DNA from 4 places in the Pantoea sp. NSTU24 genome. Region 4 is predicted to be linked to each of the others. Evidence: predicted binding sites of a transcription regulator. Region 4 holds the regulator's gene; each other region holds the start of a gene.
The links. Region 4 encodes sigma-54, which starts transcription at its own class of promoters, with help from an activator protein. Its sites were predicted from a motif close to GTTGGCACANNTTTCGCTNT; they were not measured.

Region 1: the regulator sigma-54 is predicted to act here: its motif matches at 854-873, upstream of glnK (P-II family nitrogen regulator).
Region 2: the regulator sigma-54 is predicted to act here: its motif matches at 1,445-1,464, upstream of glnA (glutamate--ammonia ligase).
Region 3: the regulator sigma-54 is predicted to act here: its motif matches at 900-919, upstream of ACLHDD_RS08745 (circularly permuted type 2 ATP-grasp protein).

What each region holds. Positions count from the first base shown of each region.
Region 1 is NZ_JBKIWZ010000001.1:374,825-377,028, forward strand. It holds gene ACLHDD_RS01715 (SmdB family multidrug efflux ABC transporter permease/ATP-binding protein) at 1-667, shown strand, start outside; gene glnK (P-II family nitrogen regulator) at 925-1,263, shown strand; gene amtB (ammonium transporter AmtB) at 1,298-2,204, shown strand, end outside.
Region 2 is NZ_JBKIWZ010000001.1:3,203,796-3,205,999, reverse strand. It holds gene glnA (glutamate--ammonia ligase) at 1-1,296, opposite strand, end outside; gene typA (ribosome-dependent GTPase TypA) at 1,734-2,204, shown strand, end outside.
Region 3 is NZ_JBKIWZ010000001.1:1,813,961-1,816,164, forward strand. It holds gene ACLHDD_RS08735 (Gfo/Idh/MocA family protein) at 1-210, opposite strand, end outside; tRNA gene ACLHDD_RS08740 (tRNA-Asn) at 541-616, shown strand; gene ACLHDD_RS08745 (circularly permuted type 2 ATP-grasp protein) at 975-2,204, shown strand, end outside.
Region 4 is NZ_JBKIWZ010000001.1:3,662,626-3,664,829, forward strand. It holds gene ptsN (PTS IIA-like nitrogen regulatory protein PtsN) at 1-4, opposite strand, end outside; gene hpf (ribosome hibernation promoting factor) at 159-446, opposite strand; gene rpoN (RNA polymerase factor sigma-54) at 468-1,901, opposite strand; gene lptB (LPS export ABC transporter ATP-binding protein) at 1,950-2,204, opposite strand, start outside.

The DNA.
Region 1 (2,204 bases), 3.3 Mb from region 4:
AGCGCTGGTGGGACATACCGGCAGCGGTAAAAGCACCCTGGCGAATCTGCTGATGGGCTATTACCCGGTGACGCCCGGCGCCATCCGGATTGACAATCGCCCCATCGGCGACCTGAGCCACGCCGTGCTGCGTCACGGTATTGCCATGGTACAACAGGATCCGGTGGTGCTCGCCGATACGCTGCTGGCGAACGTGCGTCTGGGGCGTAACATCAGCGAAGAGGCCGTCTGGCGTGTGCTGGAGCAGGTGCAGCTGGCTCCGCTGGCGCATGCGCTGCCTCAGGGAATTCATACCCGTCTGGGCGAGCAGGGCAACAACCTGTCGGTGGGCCAGAAGCAGTTACTGGCACTGGCCCGGGTGCTGGTCGACCTGCCACAGATTCTGATTCTGGACGAGGCAACGGCCAATATCGACTCCGGAACGGAACAGGCCATTCAGCAGACGCTGACAACGCTGCGCCAGCACAGCACGCTGGTGGTGATTGCGCATCGTCTCTCAACGATTATCGAGGCAGATAAGATTCTGGTACTGCACCGCGGTCATGTCGTGGAGCAGGGCACCCATCAGCAACTGCTGGCGATGCAGGGCCGTTACTGGCAGATGTATCAGCTTCAGCAGGCGGGTGATGAACTGGCGTCGGGCGCGGTGGCGACTGCTGAAAGCTAAGTTGCACCTTTTTTGCGCACTTTTATCAGAATAATCTGTATAAATGCACTCCTTTGACGCCTGAAGCACCAAAGGAGTGCATTCTTCGATTGTGATCCCCGTCATACCGCGCGCCTGATCAGGCGGCACACCAATCCATCCCTTGCCGCGTCGCGTCTGACTCACTGATTTATGCTGGTTTTACACTCTGGCACAGGCTTTGCTTATATCCCTGCGTGTCCGTAAACGTTATCTATTTACTTGCTGGAGGGGATCCAATGAAGCTGGTTACCGTCGTAATTAAGCCATTCAAGCTGGAGGATGTACGTGAAGCTTTATCCTCTATCGGCATTCAGGGGCTGACCGTCTCCGAAGTGAAAGGATTTGGTCGTCAGAAAGGCCATGCAGAGCTTTATCGCGGCGCAGAGTACAGCGTGAACTTTCTGCCCAAGGTCAAGATTGATATCGCGATTGCCGACGACCAGTTAGACGAAGTGGTGGATGTCATCAGTAAGGCAGCGTACACCGGCAAAATTGGCGACGGTAAAATTTTCGTGGCTGAACTGCAGCGCGTTATCCGTATTCGTACCGGCGAAACCGACGAAGCCGCTCTGTAATTACGACTCAGTACTGTGATGGGATGAGATAAAAATGAATAAAATGTTAGTGAAGTTGGGCCTCACCAGCCTGGCACTGTTACCCTCACTCGCGATGGCCGCGCCTGCCGTTGCGGACAAGGCTGATAACGCATTTATGATGATTTGCACCGCGCTGGTGCTGTTTATGTCAATTCCAGGTATTGCACTCTTTTATGGCGGCCTGATTCGCGGCAAAAACGTGCTGTCGATGCTGACTCAGGTGGCGGTCACCTTCTCGCTGGTCTGTGTGCTGTGGGTGGTCTATGGCTACTCGCTGGCCTTCAGCGAAGGCAACGCCTTTTTCGGCGGCTTTGGCTGGGCGATGCTGAAAAACATTCAGCTTACCGCCGTGATGGGCAGTTTCTATCAGTATATCCACGTAGCGTTCCAGGCGTCCTTTGCCTGTATCACCGTGGGGCTGATTGTGGGTGCCATCGCCGAGCGTATCCGCTTCTCTGCCGTGCTGATTTTTGTCGGCGTCTGGCTGACGCTCTCTTATCTGCCTATCGCACACATGGTCTGGGCGGGCGGTTTCCTGGCTCAGGATGGCGCACTGGACTTTGCTGGCGGGACCGTTGTACACATCAACGCCGCAGTGGCAGGCCTGGTGGGCGCTTACCTGGTAGGCAAACGTGCCGGTTTTGGTAAAGAAGCTTTTAAACCGCACAACCTGCCGATGGTCTTTACCGGAACGGCCATTCTCTATGTCGGCTGGTTCGGCTTCAACGCCGGTTCCGCGTCTGCAGCGAATGAAATTGCGGCGCTGGCCTTCCTGAATACCGTTGTTGCAACCGCAGGTGCCGTGCTGTCATGGACCTTTGGCGAGTGGGCGGTGCGCGGTAAACCTTCACTGCTGGGTGCCTGTTCAGGCTTTATTGCCGGACTGGTTGCGATTACCCCAGCCTGTGGTTATGTCGGCG
Region 2 (2,204 bases), 460 kb from region 4:
GCCACGGGTCAGGAACTCGCGGTCTTCGTTCAGTGCATTCAGCGCTTCTTCCAGAGAGCCTGCAACTTTTGGAATCTCAGCTTCTTCTTCCGGTGGCAGGTCATACAGGTTTTTATCCATCGCATCGCCAGGATGGATCTTGTTGATGATGCCATCCAGGCCAGCCATCAGCAGCGCGGTGAACGCCAGGTATGGGTTAGCTGCTGGATCCGGGAAGCGCGCTTCGATACGACGGGCTTTCGGGCTGGCAACAACCGGAATACGGATAGAGGCGGAACGGTTACGGGCTGAGTAAGCCAGCATGACCGGTGCTTCGTAACCCGGAACCAGACGCTTGTAAGAGTTGGTAGTCGGGTTCGCCAGGGCGTTGATCGCTTTAGCGTGTTTGATGATACCGCCGATATAGAACAGCGCCATTTCAGACAGGCCGCCGTACTTATCACCGGCAAACAGGTTCTGGCCACCTTTAGAAAGGGACATGTGGCAGTGCATGCCTGAACCGTTGTCGCCAAACATTGGCTTCGGCATAAAGGTCGCGGTTTTGCCGTAAGCGTGTGCGACGTTGTGAACGACATATTTGTAGATCTGAATTTCGTCTGCTTTCTTGGTCATGGTGTTGAAGCGGGTTGCCACTTCGTTCTGACCCGCGGTTGCCACTTCGTGGTGATGCGCTTCAACGACCAGGCCCATCTGCTCCATGGTCAGACACATGGCAGAACGGATGTCCTGTGATGAGTCAACTGGTGGCACCGGGAAGTAGCCGCCTTTCAGACCCGGACGGTGGCCTTTGTTACCGCCTTCGTACTCTTTACCGGTGTTCCATGCGGCTTCGATATCGTCGATAGCGACATGTGAACCCGAGGTTGATGAACCGAAACGGATGTCATCAAACAGGAAGAATTCAGGTTCGGGTCCAAACAGCACGGTATCCGCAATGCCGGAAGAGCGCAGGAAATCTTCCGCACGCTTGGCGATGGAACGTGGATCGCGGTCATAGCCCTGCATGGTGCCTGGCTCGAGAATGTCACAACGGATGATCAGGGTAGAATCTTCGAAGAAAGGATCCATGACCGCGGTGGTTGCGTCAGGCATCAGCACCATGTCTGATTCGTTGATGCCTTTCCAGCCGCCGATAGAGGAACCATCGAACATTTTGCCTTCTTCGAAGAAGTCAGCATTAACCTGGTGAGCAGGGATCGTAACATGCTGTTCTTTACCTTTGGTATCGGTAAAACGCAGGTCAACAAACTTAACTTCATGCTCGTTCATCATCGAGAGAACGTGTTCAGCGGACATACTCAACTCTCCTGGAAATGGTCTTTCATTATCTACATGGCGAGGAAACGTCGTTTCCGGAATGTGTAGCGGGAAACTGCTTCCTGCTCTATCGCTTCCGGCACGCTCTTCAACCGACATCTGACTGGCGTTTACGCTTAAACAGACTAAAGCGAATTCTGTGCCAACTTTTTTGATGTTGCTTAAATCGCCTTGTGCTGCACCTTTTTGTCATAAAGCAACTGCACCACGATGGTTTAGGCGCACCAAAATAGTGCTATTGAGTGCGCTTTGAGCACCATTTTGGTGCGTAGGACCAACTTAGTGCATTTTCTGCACCGGGAACAGTGCGAATTTGCGCCAATGCAATAAACTTTCAGTGAAAAGTGTGATCGTGTTCAGTCTTCCGCTTAATCCGTGTACAATAGCGCGCTATTTCTAATGCCTGAGGCAAAGCTGTGATCGAAAATTTGCGTAACATCGCCATCATCGCGCACGTTGACCATGGAAAGACCACCCTGGTTGACAAACTGCTGCAACAATCCGGTACTTTTGATGCCCGTACCGAAGCAACCGAGCGCGTGATGGACTCCAATGATTTGGAGAAAGAGCGTGGGATTACCATCCTCGCAAAAAACACCGCCATTAAGTGGAATGACTACCGTATCAATATCGTTGATACCCCAGGACACGCCGATTTCGGTGGTGAAGTTGAGCGCGTCATGTCCATGGTGGACTCGGTGCTGCTGGTTGTAGATGCGATGGATGGCCCTATGCCGCAAACCCGCTTCGTGACCAAAAAAGCGTTTGCGCATGGTCTGAAGCCGATTGTGGTAATCAACAAAGTAGACCGCCCTGGTGCGCGTCCGGACTGGGTTGTGGATCAGGTCTTCGACCTGTTCGTTAACCTGGATGCGACTGATGAGCAG
Region 3 (2,204 bases), 1.8 Mb from region 4:
ATCGCTGACCAGCGCACGCCAGTCCCCTGTGGAGCGTGCGAAACCAAAGGTTGCTGCCTGACGGGCCGCCAGCTCAGGATTCACCTCGGCCAGCATCTCCCGGACGATTTCGCCTTTCAGCGCAAACACGGTTGGCGCCTGCGCATAGGCAATGGCGTGGCAACGTCCGATATAGCCGCTGCCGATCATGCCGATTCTGACTTTGTTCATTTCAGCTCCGAAATTCAGTTCAGGGATGAAATGAAATCTACGTTTCGGTTTTGCGGCTGACAAAGCCGGAAATAACAGTTTGTGACGGCAGTAAAAAACTATTCGTTAAAATCACGCCTGATGCCGTCTGACAAGCGCTATCCCCTGCCAGAACCCCTCATAAACACCTCAGTTTTGATGGCGGTTTCAGCGGCCTCTTCCGCCTGCGGAGGCACGTTTTCGCCATCTGACACAGCAAAGTGGCGACTATTTCAGCAGTCAGAAAGATTTATGAAAAAGAGCTTTGACATGGCCGGGCGCGGCCGTTACTATGCGCCCCGTTCAAACGATTCCTCTGTAGTTCAGTCGGTAGAACGGCGGACTGTTAATCCGTATGTCACTGGTTCGAGTCCAGTCAGAGGAGCCAGATTCAAGAAACCCGCTCAGGGAAACCTGAGCGGGTTTTTTACGTTTACTCTGTCTGAAAATCGCCCGCCTGTTCTCAATCAGGCAATTCCAGTAAACATCCCTGTCAAAACCACGGTGTCAGTAGTGACTCGCCTGTTTCACATCATCCAGGGCGCCTCATCAGCGATCATTTTTCCTTCCGATGGACGCTTTCTGCCCTCTTTTAACCCAACCCGCAGGCGGATCGCACCCAATTGAGGCAAGACGCCCTCATCAGCCCTGATTTTCAGCCTATTTTGCACGCTGGCACACTTTATGCCTGAGCTTTATGGCTAGTGAACGATTCAATTACAGCCTGCTCAGTTTGTGAGGTGATGATGATCAAGATTGACCTTTCCGATTCACCCTTTTTTGATGAAATGCTGACGGCTGAAGGCAAACATCGCAGCCACTATCAGGATTACTGGCAATGGTTGCAGCAGGCCGATCAACAGGCAGTCCAGCGTAAAAAAGAGGAAGCGGCGCTGTTGTTTCACCGGGTGGGGATTACCTTTAACGTTTATGGCGAAGATGATGTTGCGGAACGCCTGATCCCGTTCGACAGCGTGCCACGTATTATTCCGGCAGGCGAATGGCAGATGCTTGACCGCGGGATCCGCCAGCGGGTTCTGGCACTGAATGCTTTTCTGCATGATATTTATCATGACCAGAAAATCCTGAAAGCAGGCATTGTGCCCGCCGGACAGGTGCTGGCCAACGATCAGTATCAGCCCTGCATGCAGGGCATCAACCTTCATCGGGACACTTACGCCCACATTGCCGGAACGGACATGGTACGGGGCGGAGATGGCGAATATTACGTGCTGGAAGACAACCTGCGAACGCCATCCGGGGTTTCTTACATGATGGAAAACCGCAAAATGATGATGCGGTTATATCCCGAACTGTTCGCCGGACAGCGCATCGCGCCGGTTTCACGCTACCCTTCCCATTTACTGCAAACCCTGCGCGAAAGCACGACCGTCAATGATCCCACGGTCGTCGTGCTGACGCCAGGCCGTTTTAACAGTGCCTATTTCGAGCACAGTTTCCTTGCACAGCAAATGGGCGTTGAACTGGTTGAGAGTGTCGATCTGTTTGTGAAAGATGGTGCAGTGTTTATGCGCACAACAGCTGGCCCCTGCAAAATTGATGTGATCTATCGACGTATTGACGACGCCTTTCTCGACCCGCTGGCGTTCCGCGCCGATTCCATGCTAGGAGTGCCTGGCCTACTCTCGGTCTACCGATCGGGTGGCGTGGTGCTGGCGAATGCGATCGGAACCGGCGTGGCAGACGATAAATCCATTTACCCCTACGTGCCGGAGATGATCCGCTACTATCTGGCGGAAGATCCCATCCTGAACAACGTGCCGACATGGCAATGCCGCAAGGAAAGCGATCTCTCCTTCGTGCTGGCGAACCTGGAAAAAATGGTCGTAAAAGAGGTTCATGGTGCCGGTGGTTACGGCATGCTGATTGGCCCCTCGGCCAGCAAGGCGGAAATTGAACGCTTCCGCGACCTCCTGCGCGCCCGGCCAGAGAACTACATCGCGCAGGAAACCCTG
Region 4 (2,204 bases):
TCATCATCGTTTCACTTGCGAGTTCACCAGACCCTTCACCGCCAGCGCGACATGACGCGGGAGACAAATGGCGCCTCTCCTCAGATGACAAAACGGGGCGGATTACCCGCCCCATCCAGTCGGCTCTGCGCGGCAGGCGCACGTAGCTGGCGTAAAGGTTAGTGTTTTTTCAGTTTGTCTTTGTGTTTGGTCAGCTGACGGGCGAGCTTATCGATCAGTCCGTCAACGGCCGCATACATATCTTCCGCTTCCGATGTGGCGTGCAGCTCGCCACCATTCACGTGAAGTGTTGCGTCAGCCACCTGCGTGACTTTTTCAACTTTCAGGACAATATAGACCTGATTGATATGTTCAAAATAGTGTTCCAGTTTGGCAAATTTACCGCTGACAAATTCACGCAATGGTTCCGTGATTTCAACGTGTTGCCCGGTCAGGTTCAGCTGCATAGGTCTTCCTTCTCATTTCTGTCAAACCAGCTGTTTACGCTGGTTCGATGGCGGGATGGATAAAGACTCGCGATATTTGGCGACGGTTCGCCGTGCCACCATAATGCCCTGATCAGATAACATGGAGGTCAGCTTACTGTCGCTCAAGGGTTTGGCTGGATTTTCCGCCGAAATTAATTTTTTCACCAGTGCACGAATCGCTGTGGAAGACGCTTCACCGCCGCCCTCTGTATTGACGTGGCTGGAGAAAAAGTACTTCAGTTCGAAAATGCCCCGCGGGCTGTGCAGGTACTTCTGCGTCGTCACACGGGAAATGGTCGACTCATGCATCTCAACGGCCTGGGCGATATCGGCCAGCACCATCGGGCGCATAAACTCTTCGCCCTGCTCGAAAAAGGCCTGCTGCTGTTCAACAATACAGCGTGTCACTTTCAGCAGCGTATCGTTACGGCTTTCCAGACTCTTAATCAGCCAGCGCGCTTCCTGCAGATTACTGCGAATGAACTGATTGTCGCTTTCATTTCGCGTAGCGCCACCCATTGCGGCATAGTGCTGATTGATTTTGAGGCGCGGCACGCTGTCGGCATTAAGTTCAACCGTCCAGCGGCTGCCCGCCTTGCGTACCAGCACATCGGGAATGACATATTCCGGTTCACTGGTGTTAATCGACTGACCCGGACGCGGGTCCAGCGACTGTATCAGCAGCATCGCCTCTTTCAGCACCTCTTCTTTAAGGCGCGTGACCCGCATCAGACTGCGAAAATCGTGGTTAGCCAGCAAATCCAGATGTTCACTGACAATCAGGCGCGCTTCTGACAGCATCGGCGTTTCAGGCGCATACTGCGAAAGCTGTACCAGCAGGCAGTCACGCAGATCGCGTGCGCCGACGCCGATCGGATCAAAACGCTGGATGCGTTTCAGCACCGCTTCCACTTCATCCACTTCCAGCTCATCGTTGCCAATGCTGTCAAGGATCTCATCAAGCGAAACGGTAAGATACCCGGTGTTATCAATAGCGTCGACAATAGAGGTCGCAATCGCGCGATCGGTGTCACTGAACGGCGTCAGCCCGACCTGCCACATCAGATAATCCTGCAGAGACTGGGTGGTTTCGCCCTGATAAACTGGTAACTCATCATCCTGATAATCGGTACCGGTGCCTGACGGCGTACCCGCTGTGTAAATCTCATCCCAGGTCGCATCCAGCGGCAGTTCATCGGGCATCTCTTTCTGCTCAAGGGCTTCACGCGTATCCAGCGCCTCGGCCTCAGACGATTCCCGGGCGTCAATCTCTTCGTGCAGTTCGGTCTGCTCAAGCAGCGGGTTGCTTTCCAGTGCAAGCTGTAACTCCTGCTGGAGTTCAAGCGTAGAGAGTTGCAGCAGACGTATGGCCTGCTGCAGTTGTGGCGTCATTGCCAGCTGTTGGCTAAACCTGAGTTGTAAACCTTGCTTCATAGACAGGATGGTAGTTCCCAGGTAAACATCAGTATTAACGACACCTTATCAGAGTCTGAACTCTTCACCCAAATAAACCCGCTTCACTTGCTCATCGGCCAGGATCTCGTTCGGAGTGCCGTGCGCGATAAGGTGACCCTGGCTGACGATATAAGCGCGCTCACAGACCGCTAAGGTTTCACGCACGTTGTGGTCGGTAATCAGCACGCCCAGGCCACTGTCACGCAGATGCTCGATAATCTTTTTGATGTCGATAACAGAGATAGGGTCAACACCGGCAAAGGGCTCATCCAGCAGGATAAA